DNA from 4 places in the Saccharopolyspora sp. NPDC050389 genome. Region 2 is predicted to be linked to each of the others. Evidence: riboswitches for the same ligand, from Rfam matches in the RefSeq annotation. Region 2 holds a riboswitch; each other region holds the start of a gene.

Region 1 (3,266 bases), on a different contig from region 2:
GCCGGGTTCGGAGTCCTCGAACGCACCGACGCGGTCGGCCAGCCGCAACACGCGCAGAACCTTGTCGTCGAGCACCTCCTCGGGAACCTCGCCCCGCTCCACGGCTTTCGCGAGCTTCCCGCCGCTCCAAGGGCTTTTCGGGCCGGGCATCGCCAGGTCGAGGCCGCCAAGCGCTGCCTCCTTGAGCGAGCGGGTGGCGAACCAGTCCGACACGAGCATCCCGTCCCACGCCCACTCGCTCTTGAGGATGTCGTTCACCAGCGCGGAATTCTCGGTCATCGTGCGGCCGTTCACCGAGTTGTAGGCGGCCATCAGCGCCCACGGCGAGGCCTTCGCGATGATCCGCTCGAACGGCTTGAGGTAGACCTCGCGCAGCGTCTGCTCGTCGACGACCGCGTCGTAGCTGAGCCGCTCGGTTTCGCTGTCGTTGGCGACGAAGTGCTTCGGCGTCGCGGCCACCCCGCGCGACTGGATGCCCGCCACCACCTCGGCGCCGATCTCGGCGATCAGCAACGGATCTTCGGAGAAGTTCTCGAAATGCCTGCCCCCGAAAGGACTTCGATGCACGTTGATCGTCGGCGCCAGCACCACGTGCACGCCCCGGCGGCGCGCCTCGTCGCCGAACATCTCCCCCACCGCCCGCGCCGCCGCCCGATCCCACGTCGCCGCCAGCGCGGACGCCACCGGGAACAGCAGCGAGGTGTCGCGCTCGTCCCAGGTCGTGCCGCGCACCCCGTTCGGGCCGTCGGAGAGCACCAGCGACCGCAACCCGATCTTGGGCATCGGGTGCAGGGTCCAGAAGTCGGCGCCGGTCAACAGCAGCGCCTTGTCCGCCACGGTCAACTCCGAAACCAACGACCGAAGCTTCGCCTCGTCCACCGGTACCCCTTTCGCCAGCCCTCGGCCGCCCAGTCTCGGGCAATGCGCCCGGACTGTCGACCGGTACCGCGCCACGCCGTTATCTGCCCATGCACGCCGTCTCTGAACCCAACATGTAGTGTGTCGATCGCTGGTGGTTCACCGGAGGCATCCGGTGAGGCAAGAGGGAACCCGGTGCGAATCCGGGACTGCCCCGCAGCGGTGAACGGGAACGAACGTCGTGACCCGACTGCCGAAACGGCAGCGGGTAGAGCACTGGGCGAGCAGCCTGGGAAGCCGCGACCACTAGGCCGCCCGTGAGTCCGAAGACCTGCCGCCGGTGCACGCGCGAAGCGTGCAGTCCGGGACCTCGAGGGCGGGTCTGCGCGGACGACCAGCGGCTGCCGCCGCCGGGTCTCCTCGCGCGCCGTCGTGGTCCGCCGAGCTCGCGAGGGAGAGAGCCCGTGACGGCGACACTCAACGACTGGACCCGCGTGTCCACTGTGGTCCACCAAGCCTGCGCCGGGCTGTCCGGCGTGTCCGCGGAAGCCGTGCTCGACGAGGTGCGACGCACCGGCTACACCGGCATCAGCGACGACGAGCTCGCATTGGCCCAGGTCATGGCGGCGCGCACGCTGATCGAGACCGAACCGAACTACTCGCAGGTCACCGCCCGGCTGCTGCTGGACCGGATGCGGCGCGAGGCGCTGAGCTTCCTCAGCGAGCCGCAGGAGGCCGACCAGGAGGAGATGCGCGCCCGCTACCCGAAGTACTTCGCCGACTACGTGCGGCGCGGCATCGAGCTGAACCGGCTAGACCCGGAGCTGGGCACCTTCGACCTGGCGCGACTGGGCGGCGCGCTGGCTCCGGAACGCGACCTGACCTTCGGCTTCCTCGGCCTGCAGACCCTCTACGACCGCTACTTCCTGCACCACGACGGCACCCGGTTCGAGCTGCCGCAGGCGTTCTTCATGCGGGTCGCAATGGGCCTCGCGCTGCGCGAGGACGACCGCGAGGCCCGGGCCATCGAGTTCTACCACCTGCTGTCGTCGTTCGACTTCATGTGCTCGACGCCGACGCTGTTCAACGCCGGCACCACCCGGCCGCAGCTGTCGTCCTGCTTCCTGACCACTGTGGACGACGACCTGTCCGGCATCTTCCACTCGATCAGCAACAACGCGCTGCTTTCGAAGTACGCCGGCGGGCTGGGCAACGACTGGACGCCGGTGCGCGGCATCGGCGCCCACATCAACGGCACCAACGGCAAGTCGCAGGGCGTGGTGCCGTTCCTGAAGATCGCCAACGACACCGCCGTGGCGGTCAACCAGGGCGGCCGGCGCAAGGGCGCGGTGTGCGCGTACCTGGAGACCTGGCACATCGACGTCGAGGAGTTCCTCGACCTGCGCAAGAACACCGGCGACGACCGCCGCCGCACCCACGACATGAACACGGCGAACTGGGTGCCCGACGAGTTCCTGCGCCGCGTCGAGGCCGACGGGCAGTGGACGCTGTTCTCCCCGGACGAGACCCCGGACCTGCACGACCTCTACGGCCGGGCGTTCGCCGAGCGCTACCGCGCCTACGAGCAGGCCGCCGACCGCGGCGAGATCAAGGTGTTCAAGCGGGTCCGAGCGGTGGAGTTGTGGCGGCGGATGCTGACCATGCTCTTCGAGACCGGCCACCCCTGGATCACCTTCAAGGACCCGTGCAACCTGCGTTCACCGCAGCAGCACAACGGCGTCGTGCACTCCTCGAACCTTTGCACCGAGATCACCCTGAACACCAGCACCGACGAGGTGGCGGTGTGCAACCTCGGGTCGATCAACCTGGCCCGGCACGTCACCGCCGACGGCATCGACGCCGAGAAGCTGGAGCGCACCACCCGCATCGCCGTGCGGATGCTGGACAACGTCATCGACATCAACTTCTACACGATCCCCGAGGCGCGCCGGTCCAACCTGCGGCACCGGCCGGTCGGGCTGGGGCTGATGGGCTTCGCGGACGCGCTGTTCGTGCAGCGCATCCCGGCGTCGTCGGATGCCGCGGTGGAGTTCGCCGACCGCAGCATGGAGCAGATCAGCTACCACGCCATCGCCGCGTCCAGCGCGCTCGCGGCCGAGCGCGGCCGCTACGAGTCCTTCGACGGGTCGCTGTGGAGCCGCGGCGTCCTGCCGATCGACTCGCTCGAACTGCTCGCCGAGGCCCGCGACGGCGACGTCGACCTGGACCTATCGTCCACACTGGACTGGGAGGCGCTGCGGGCGCGGGTGGTGCGCGACGGCATGCGCAACTCCAACGTGATGGCCATCGCGCCGACCGCCACGATCTCCAACATCTGCGGCGTCAACCAGTCCATCGAGCCGGTCTACCGCAACCTGTACGTCAAGGCGAACATGTCCGGCGACTTC
Region 2 (3,266 bases):
CGCCCTTGAGCCGGACCACGAACTTCCCGGCCTTGGCGTGCTCGATCAGCAGCGAGTTGATGACGTCCTGGTTGGCCGCCCGCCCGTAGGGGATCTTCGAGGCGTCCACCACTTCCACGTGCGGGCCGAGCTCTTCGAGCAGCTCGCCCGGCGCCAGGCGGTCGGTGATCACCACGTCCGCGCGGCCCAGGAGCTGGCGCCCGCGGACCGTGATCAGGTCCGGGTCACCCGGGCCGCCGCCCACGAGGGCGACGCCCGGCGCCGGCGGCTCGGACCGCTCGTCGACCGCACCGGTGCGCAACGCCTCCACGAGCCCGTCCCGCACGGCGGCGGAACGCCGGTGGTCGCCGCCCGCCAGCACCCCGAGCAGCAGCCCGCCATGCTGGGCCACCGCCGGTGTGACGGCGGTTCCCTGCGAGGCGTCGTCGGCGCGAACGCAGAAGATGCGGCGCTGTTCGGCCTCGGCCGCGACCGCGGCGTTCACCTCGGCCCCGGTCGCGCACGCCACGACGTACCAAGCACCCTCCAGGTCACCCGCTGCATAGGGGCGCCGGTGCCACTTCAGGTCGCCTGCCTCGGCCATCGCCTCGACGGCCGGGGTCGCCTCCGGCGCGATGACGTCGACCAGCGCACCGGAGTTGATCAGGCGCGGAACCCGGCGCTGCGCGACGGTGCCCGCGCCGACGACGACCACCCGCTTCCCGGCAAGATCTAGGCCTGCGAAGTAGTGATGTTCAGTGTGCTTGGTCATTTCCGTAGTCCATGTCGGGCTTCGCCCCGGCGACCTCGCCGGGGCCTGGTGCTCAGGGTGCGCAGCAACGCGGTAGGCCACCTCGTCGTGGCTCACGATCACCGGCCTGACCGCGGGGCGCCACCTGGAACAGCCGGTGGACGCCGGTCACGCGCGTTCCGCGTCGTCGCCGCGGGCGGCGACTTTCCACCAGAGCGCGGCGCCGCCCCATACTGCCATGAAAGCGGCCAGGGTCAGATAGCCGAGCAGTTCGAAGTGGTCGCCGATGGTCGCGATCGGCTGCGCGAAGGACATGCCGAGCTCTTGGAGCAGTCCGGCGAGGACGACCAGCGCGACGACCGCGGCGAGCACCACCGTCAGCGCCGTGGTGGTCACGTTCACCCAGAGCCGCCGCAGGGGCCGCGCCAGCGACCACGTGTAGGCGCGGGACATCAGCATGCCGTCCACGCTGTCCACTGTGCACATTCCGGCGGCGAACAGCAGCGGCAGGCTCAGCACGGCGATCGCGGACAGGTGCTCGGTCGGCGACACCATCGCCAGCACGGTGATCTCGGTGGCGGTCTGCATGCCGAGCCCGAACAGCAGCCCGATGCCGAACAGGTGCCAGGAGCGGGCCACGTTGCGCATCCGCCCGCGCAGCACCCGGGCGAGCAGACCGCGCCGCCCGAGGACCAGCTCGACCTCGGCCTCGTCCACGGCGCCGCGACGAGCGCGGCGCAGCAGGCGCAGGGCGTCGCGCAGCACCAGCGCGTTGAGCACGGCCAGCGTGCTCAGCACGGCGATCACGATCAGGTCCACGACGGTGGCGACCTGCACGCCGGCGTCCTCGGCCCACTGCTGCGCGGCGGGTCCGGCGATGAAAGCGACCGCGACGGCGAGGAACAGCACGACGCTGGCATGCCCGAGGGCGAACCACATGCCGGTCGACACCGGGCGCCTGCCGCGCTGCATCAGCAGCCGCGTGGCGTCGTCGATCACCGCGACGTGATCGGCGTCGAACCCGTGGCGCAATCCGAGCAGGTACGCGGTCATCCCCGCGGCGGCCAACCCTCCGACCACGCTGAATTCCTGCTGTTGCAGCAGGTACGCTCCCCAACCCGCCAGGTGGAGCACTCCGACTGCGGCCAGCACGGCCGCTGCTTTCCGGCGCTCGGTGGCGCCCCAACTGGCCTGCGGCTGACTGGTTTCGGCATCCCAAGACATGAGATCTCCGACCTCCTGGGTTTCCCGCCCGAGGGGCTCGGTGTCCGCACGCCGCGGCGCGGCGCGGGGCCGGCGCGCAGTCTCCTGACTCCCGGATCGACGTGGCACCCCGGCCTTCCAGCTGCTGGCAGCCGTGGCAACGAGTGGGGCCCACTCCCCGGTCACAGTGGCGGGACCGTCCCGGATTCGCACCGGGTTCCTGCACTGTCGGCGGCCGTATCTTTGCCTGCCCCGCGACCCGAGGTCAAACCCCGGGTGAAGTCGATCACGGCGGGAGCCGGTCCGCGGATCTGCGTCTCAGGTGCTCCGGGGGGGCCGTTTGTTTGGTGACGAGGCCCGGTTGGGTACGTCGCGCTTACCAGTCTGCGCGGCCGATCGGCGGCGACTCGAACGGGTGAACACCGGTCTTTCGCGGTTCCGGTCGGCCAGCGCATGCTTGGGCTACGGCGACCTCAACGGCCTGCGGGAACGCGGGCCGACGGGAACAGGAGGCGACCATGAACGAGACCCACACCATCACGCTCAACCTGCAGGTCGTGGAGGCTGGCGCGAAGACCACCGCCGACGTCGGGTTCACCACGCCGGGTGGCCAGGCGCTGCACGGGCACGGCACCGCGCGACGCCACCCGGACGACCCGGAGGTACCGCAGATCGGCGACGAGATCGCGATCGCCCGCGCCCTGTTCGAACTGGCGCACAAGCTGCTGGACAACGCCGCCGGCGACATCAGCGAACGCCTGCACCGTCGCGTGCACCTGCCCGCCTGACGCGCAGCCGAAGGGCGCCTCCGAGGCTTCGGAGGAGCCCTTCACCGCGTGAGAAGCGCCCTCACGAGTGCGCTTCGACCACTTCGCACACGGTCTTCGCCGCCAGATCCGCGAGGTCGTCGGCGAGTCCGGGACGGGCCCGGACCCGCAGCGGCGCGGGCTCCAGTTGCGGGAGGTCGTCGCGCACCACGAGCCCTTCCAGGCGCGGCTTCGCCGAGGGCAGCAGCGTGACGCCGAGGCCGGACCGCGCGGCCGCGAGCACCCCGGCCAGATCGGCGGCCTCGCACACCAGGTCCGGATACCGGCCGATCCCGGTCACCGCGTCGACCGCGAGCCGCCGCATGATGCACGGCTCGTCGAAGACGACCATCGGCAGCGGCTCGCCGGGGCCCGGCGGCGCCCAGTCCGGTGCCGCGTACCAGTCCAGCCGGAGCTGTCCCGCGTCCCGGCTCCGCCCGCCGACCGGCCGGTCGATCAACAGCGCGATGTCGATGCTGCCGCGGTCCACCGATTCCGCCAGCCGCGCCGTCCGGTCCAGCCGGAAC
Region 3 (3,266 bases), on a different contig from region 2:
GGCCAGCAGCAGTTCGCCGACCGGGGTGTCGACCGTGCGGTAGGCGACGTCGAGCAGTCCCTCCCGCCGGGCCGCGCTCACCAGGTCGATGTGCAGCCGCGCGCTGGCGTCGAAGTCGATCGCCGGGAGTGCGTCGAACAGGTGTCTGTCGTCGGATTCGTGGATCGTCATCATCACGCTTCCCCTCTCACACTCGTGGTGCGTCGATACGTCGTGCGCAGGGTCTTGATGCCGTCCGCGGCGGCGCGGCGGGCGGCATCGGTGCTGCCGCCGAGGATCGTGGCGATCTCGGCGTAGGGCAGGCCGGCCAGGTAGTGGTAGGCCACCGCCATGCGCTGCTTGGTCGGCAGCGCGCTCAGCGCGGCCCACAGGTCGCCGTCCCAGTCCTCCGGGCGGCCGGTGGTGCTGGGCCGCTCGGGCAGGCGCTCGACCACCACCGGCCGGCGGGCCGTCGCCCTGGTGACGTCGACCGCCTTGCGGTGGGCGATCGTGACCAGCCACGCCTCCATGTTCGTGTCCTCGGCCAGCTCCGGGTAGGCGCGCAGCGCGGCCAGGAAGGTCTCGGACCACGCGTCCTCGGCGTCGGCCGGTCCGAGCACGGCCCGGCACACTCGCAGCACCATCGGGCCGTACTCGTCAACGATCTGCTCGAACGGTCTCACTTTCACTCCCCGTAGACGCCCCGCGCCGCGGAAGCGTGAGATGCGGATCGGGTCGTTTTCGTGATCGTCACCCGTACGTGGGTTTCCCGCGCTTCGGCCGCGGATCGGGGGAGGCGGCGCCGCGTGACGAGCATCTCACCGGTGGTGCGTCGATAGGCCGGAAGATCATGTTCAACGCGGAGATCGCCGGTCGCGCGGGGCCACCCGGCGCGGATCGTGCGTGCCAACGGCCCTTGCCAACGGCTCCCCGATCGGTAGCCTCCGTTGTGCTGGTGGTTCGTCCGCCCGGATAGCGACGCGAGTCGCGGGGCGGACGAGGCAAGAGGGAACCCGGTGCGAATCCGGGACTGCCCCGCAGCGGTGAGTGGGAACGACCGCCGTCCCCGGTCCGAGACCGGGCACAGCACTGGGCACGCGTGCCTGGGAAGCGACGGCCAGTAGGAACCCCGGCTCCGGCCGGGACGCGCCCGCGAGTCCGAAGACCTGCCACCGGTGCGCGCACCCACCGGTGCGCGCGGTCCGAGGTCTCGCGGGAGGACCTGGCGGACGACCGGCTCGCGCCGCGCGGCGCATGCCGGTTCGCCTGCGCCTTCCCAGACCTCGGGGCATCTGCCGTCGAGCTCGCGAGGAGAGGGCGTTGACCAGCAAGATCGGATCTACCGTACTCGGATACCCCCGGATCGGCCCCGACCGGGAACTCAAGCGCGCGCTGGAGCGCTACTGGTCGTCCCGAAGCAGCGAGGCGGAACTGCGCGCGGTCGCGCGCGAGCTCCGCCTCGAGACCTGGCGCTCGCTGTGGGACGCGGGCCTGGATTCGGTGCCGGGCAACACGTTTTCGTTCTACGACCAGGTGCTGGACACCGCGGTCACCTTCGGCGCGATCCCGCCGCGCTTCGCCGCGCTCGGGCTGGGTCAGCTGGACACCTACTTCGCGATGGCGCGCGGCGTGGCGTCCGAGCCGCCGCTGGAGATGACGAAGTGGTTCGACACGAACTACCACTACCTGGTGCCCGAGATCGGTCCGGACACGCGGTTCTCGCTGGCCGACCGGACGCCCGTGGAGCAGTACCGGGAGGCCGCCGAGGTGGGCGTGACGACCCGCCCGGTGCTGGTCGGCCCGCTCACGTTCCTGCTGCTGGCCAAGCCCGCGGACGGCGCGCCGGAGTCGTTCCGGCCGCTGGATCGGCTGGACGCGCTGCTGGACGCCTACGCGGAACTGCTCGGCGAGCTGCACCGCGCCGGCGTGGCGTGGGTGCAGCTGGACGAGCCCGCCTTCGCCGCCGACCGCTCGCCGGCCGAACTCGCTGCGCTGTGCGCCGCCTACCAGCGGCTCGGCGAACTGGCGGAGCGGCCGAAGCTGCTGGTCGCGGGATACTTCGGTGATCTCGGCGAGGCGCTGGAGGTGCTGGCGTCCAGCCCCGTCGAAGCGCTCGGCGTCGACCTCGTCGCCGGCAAGTCCACAGTGGACGTCCTGTCGTCGGTTCGCGGACTGAGCGGAAAGACCTTGGTGGCCGGGCTCGTCGACGGGCGCAACGTCTGGCGCACCGATCTCGACAAGGCGCTCGCCACCGCCGCCACGCTGCTCGGCTCGGCGGACGAGGTCGCGGTGAGCACGTCGTGCTCCCTGCTGCACGTGCCCTACGACGTCGAGGCGGAAACCGGCATCGACCCGCAGGTGAAGTCCTGGTTGGCGTTCGCCGCGCAGAAGGTCCGCGAAGTGGTCGTGCTGGGCCGCGCGTTGCGCGAGGGCCGCGACGTGGTGGCCGATGAGCTGGCCGAGGCTCGCGCCGCGGTCGCCGACCGCTCCGGCGCGGACCGGGTCCGCAACCACCGCGTGCGGGCGCGGCTGCAGGCGTTGCGGCCGGAATACGCGCAGCGCGGCGAATACGACACGCGGCGCGCGGCCCAGCAGAAGGCCTTGCGCCTGCCGCCGTTGCCGACCACGACGATCGGCTCATTCCCGCAGACCACAGACGTCCGCAAGGCGCGTGCCGCGGTGCGTGCCGGACGCATCGACCAGGCGACGTACCGGCGGCGGATGCAGGACGAGATCGAGCGCGTCATCCGCCTGCAGGAAGGACTCGGGCTCGACGTCCTGGTGCACGGCGAGCCCGAGCGCAACGACATGGTGCAGTACTTCGCCGAGCACCTGGACGGCTTCGCCAGCACCGACAACGCATGGGTGCAGTCCTACGGGTCGCGGTGCGTGCGCCCGCCGATCCTCTACGGCGACGTCTCCCGCCCGGAGCCGATCACCGTCGAGTGGGCGAGCTACGCGCAGCGGCTGACCGAGAAGCCGATCAAGGGCATGCTCACCGGCCCGATGACGATCCTGGCGTGGTCGTTCGTCCGCGACGACCAGCCGCTTGCCGACACCGCGAAGCAGGTCGCGCTGGCCATCCGGGACGAGGTCGGAGACCTGGAGGCGGCCGGGATCAGGATCATCCAGGTCGACGAGCCCGCCCTGCGCGAACTGCTCCCGCTGCGCCGGGCGCACCACGCGGAGTACCTGGACTGGGCGGTGACGTCCTTCCGGCTGGCCACCTGCGGCGTCGCCGATTCCACCCAGATCCACACCCACCTGTGCTATTCGGAGTTCGGCGA
Region 4 (3,266 bases), on a different contig from region 2:
CATCAGGAAGCGCCGGTTGGCGAAGACCTCGCGCCAGCTCCCGAGCACGCTGTGCTGCTGCGGCCCGTGTTCGCGCCGCGGCAGCACGACGATCTGGGCGAGCGTCAACACCGCGAAGGCGACGCACGCCACCAGCGCGATCAGCCGGAAGTCGAGGGCGAGCAACGCGGCGCCCAGCAACGGCCCGACGAGAGTGCCGGCGTGCGCGAAGACGTTGAACACGGCGAACGCCTCCGCGCGCCGATCCCCGGCCTCGTGCATGAGGTAGGTGCGCACGGCGGGGTTGAACAGGGCGCCCGCCAAGCCGGTGAGCACCGCGGCGGCGACCAGCCCGGGCAACGACGTGAACACGCCGAAGAGCCCGAAGGAAACCACCCGCAACGCGCATCCAGCGATGATCATCGGGCGGCACCCGAGCCGGTCCGAGGCGGTTCCGCCGACCAGGAACATGCCCTGCTGGCTGAGGTTTCGGATGCCGAGGACCAGCCCGATCATCGCCGCGCCGTACCCGAGGCCGGTCATGTGGGCGGCGAGGAACGGCAGCAGCATGTAGAAGCCGACGTTGATGCCGAACTGGTTGATCACCAGCAGCCGCGCGGCGGGCGACAGCCGCCGGAATCCGTCCAGGGTCATCGCTCGCCCTCCTCGGACACCGGGCAACCGGAGCCGTCGGCGCCGCGGTTGCGACACGGATCGACGACGCGGCGCGTCTTCATCCAGCCGGCGGATCCCGAGTCCACTTCGGACGGTTCGGTGGCCGTGGGCACCAGGCCGTGGTCGAGGTGGTACTGGTCGTCGTAGATCGTCTGCCATTGACTTCCTCTCCGGCGTGAACGCCGGAGATTCCTACTGCGTCTGTCGGCGCGGGCGTCGCGCCGACAGGTCACCTCGGTGGGTTCCTGCTTCACCGCGCTGAGCCCCCACCTGCGTGGGTGGTCTTACCTGCGCTCCACAGGCTGTCACCGCCAGTCCGGCGGCCTTCGCGACGTTCACCGCCGCATTGATGTCCCGGTCCAGCCACACCCCGCATGAGCCGCACTGCCACGTGCGCACGTGCAATGGTTTGGGGCCGTCTTTGGTGCCGCAGGCCGAGCAGGTTTGCGAGGTGGGTTCGAAACGGCCGATGCGGATCACCTGCCGACCGTGCAGGGCGGCTTTGTATTCCAGCATCGCGACGAATCCGGACCATCCGGCGTCGTGCACGGACTTCGCCAACATGGTGCGCGCCAACCCGTTCACTGCCAGATTTTCCACTGCGATCGCTTGGTTCTCGCGGATCAACTGGGTGGAGAGCTGGTGGTGGAATTCTCGGCGAGCGTCAGCTACCCGCGCGTGGGCGCGAGCGAGCTTGGTCCGTTCCTTCTCCCGGTTGGCCGATCCTTTCTCCTTGCGGGACACGGCACGTTGTGCCCGCTTGAGCTTCTTCTCCGCCTTCCGCAGAAACCTTGGCGATGTGATTTTGCGGCCGTCCGAGGTCACCGCGAAGTGCTTCAAGCCCAGGTCAATCCCGACCTCCGGTGCGGAGCCGCTGATCGGTTCCGGCCTGGTGTCGACCACAAACGAGGCGAAATACCTTCCGGAAGCGTCCCTGATGACCGTCACCGATGAGGGCTTCGACGGCAGTGTCCGGGACCAGGTGACGGGGATGTCGCCGATCTTCGGTAACCGGAGCCTCCCGCCAGGGGTGATGGACCAGCGGGCGTTGGCGGTGAACCGGATCGCCTGCCTGCGGTCTCGGCGGGTTTTGAACCTCGGTGCGCCCATCTTCCGGCCCGCTCGTTTACCTGACAGCGAATCGAAGAAGTTGCGGAATGCCTGGTCGCAGTCTCGAAGCGCTTGTTGAAGCACGACGGTCGACACTTCGGATAACCAGGCGCGTTCAGGGGTGTTCTTCGCATCGGTGATCAGCCGCTTCGACAACTCACCCGCACTCGGGGCTTTCTCACCTGCCTCGTGCGCTGCGTTTCGTGCTCGTACAGCGTCGTTGTACACCACCCGAGCGCACCCGAACGCACGGGCCAGCAGGGCTTGCTGGCCTTGCGTTGGGTAGAGGCGGAAGGAGTACCGCAGCTGCACACCAAGATCGTATGACCTCGGTTTATCAGATCAACACTGCGCCGAAGCTGGACCGCCACTACTGGCGCGCTGAGCGGCTGTGGTCCGGCTCTTACTTCGCCGGTTCCGTGGGCAGCGCTCCGATCAGCGTGCTGCGCCAGTACATCGAATCCCAAGCACGTCCGGTTTAGGCCTGCCCAGCCCTTGGCGGGCTTCGCGGAGTGGGCCTTCGCCACCGCCCTGAAGGGTGGCGCACTGGCCCATATCGCAGCGCCGAATGCGTTCCAGGCACGCAGAGTTCCAAGGGGGAAGCAAGGGTGTCTCCACGCAGGTGTCAGCGGGCGAACAGAGCAGGGCTGGTTATGCCGGTGCTGCTGAACTGCTGTTTTCGGACACCTGGTGGAATCGGGGACTCGGCCGGTCTTAGCGTGGCAGGGGCGGGTGGCGACGACGCGCGCGGCGCGGTGCTGCACCTTCAGTACCTCCTCCGGGGCTCCGCGACCCCGTACGAATCGGTACGACGGCGTCAGTCTCCTGACTCGTGGATCATCGCTACCCGCTCGCCTTCCCACCGCTTGGTGCGGCAGTGGCATCGGTGGCGGTAGCTCCCCATTCACAGTGGCGGGACCGTGCCGGATTCACACCGGCTTCCTGCGCGCCGTCGCATGAACAACAACGCTGACGCTTGCACCAGACGAGCCGGGTGTCAAGACACCGAACCCAAGATCACCTCCAGTGCCGCAGGACGCGACGTGTGAGACGCCCTCGGCCGAGACTCGGCCAAGGGCGCCTCTCGTCCCGCCTGATGGTGGTCAGGATTGTCCTTAGTGGACATGCCATCGGCGCCGGCCGGCCGGCTCAGCGCGCCAAGCGCCCGAGCAGGGCGGCCGCGATGCTGATCATGATGCCGGCGGAGACGACCAGGACGCCGAAGTCCAACGCCAGGTGCGCCGGCGTGCCGATCAGCAGGCCGCGCAGCGCGTCGACCTCGTAGCCGAGCGGGTTCGCGTAGTTGGCCACCTTCAGCCACTCGGGCATCAGGTCGACCGGGTACAGGGCGTTGGAGGCGAAGAACAGCGGCATGGTGATCGCCTGCCCGATGCCCATCAGCCGGTCCCGGGACAGCACCAGCCCGGCGATCGTGATGGACAGGCAGCAGAAGAACGCCGAGCCGAGGATCACCACGACGGCCATCGCGAGCAGGTTCACCG

Evidence for each region. Region 2 has a riboswitch for cobalamin ahead of AB0I53_RS31210 (nickel transporter). Riboswitches for the same ligand answer to the same signal wherever they lie in the genome.
Region 1: it holds a riboswitch for cobalamin, as region 2 does, so the genes downstream of both, AB0I53_RS02450 (ribonucleoside-diphosphate reductase subunit alpha) here and AB0I53_RS31210 (nickel transporter) in region 2, are expected to answer to the same signal.
Region 3: it holds a riboswitch for cobalamin, as region 2 does, so the genes downstream of both, metE (5-methyltetrahydropteroyltriglutamate--homocysteine S-methyltransferase) here and AB0I53_RS31210 (nickel transporter) in region 2, are expected to answer to the same signal.
Region 4: it holds a riboswitch for cobalamin, as region 2 does, so the genes downstream of both, AB0I53_RS03635 (RNA-guided endonuclease TnpB family protein) here and AB0I53_RS31210 (nickel transporter) in region 2, are expected to answer to the same signal.

Annotation. Positions count from the first base shown of each region.
Region 1 covers NZ_JBFAKG010000002.1:239,821-243,086, forward strand. The annotation lists gene AB0I53_RS02445 (glycoside hydrolase family 3 C-terminal domain-containing protein) at 1-879, opposite strand, end outside; cobalamin riboswitch at 997-1,212, shown strand; gene AB0I53_RS02450 (ribonucleoside-diphosphate reductase subunit alpha) at 1,323-3,266, shown strand, end outside.
Region 2 covers NZ_JBFAKG010000056.1:55,985-59,250, forward strand. The annotation lists gene cobA (uroporphyrinogen-III C-methyltransferase) at 1-751, opposite strand, end outside; gene AB0I53_RS31210 (nickel transporter) at 899-1,954, opposite strand; cobalamin riboswitch at 2,032-2,156, opposite strand; gene AB0I53_RS31215 (DUF1876 domain-containing protein) at 2,452-2,721, shown strand; gene AB0I53_RS31220 (LysR substrate-binding domain-containing protein) at 2,783-3,266, opposite strand, start outside.
Region 3 covers NZ_JBFAKG010000025.1:71,622-74,887, reverse strand. The annotation lists gene AB0I53_RS18445 (methylated-DNA--[protein]-cysteine S-methyltransferase) at 1-174, opposite strand, end outside; gene AB0I53_RS18440 (sigma-70 family RNA polymerase sigma factor) at 174-668, opposite strand; cobalamin riboswitch at 919-1,168, shown strand; gene metE (5-methyltetrahydropteroyltriglutamate--homocysteine S-methyltransferase) at 1,300-3,266, shown strand, end outside.
Region 4 covers NZ_JBFAKG010000004.1:56,430-59,695, reverse strand. The annotation lists gene AB0I53_RS03640 (MFS transporter) at 1-633, opposite strand, end outside; gene AB0I53_RS03635 (RNA-guided endonuclease TnpB family protein) at 847-2,076, opposite strand; gene AB0I53_RS03630 (transposase) at 2,088-2,246, shown strand; cobalamin riboswitch at 2,562-2,751, opposite strand; gene AB0I53_RS03625 (ABC transporter permease) at 2,914-3,266, opposite strand, start outside.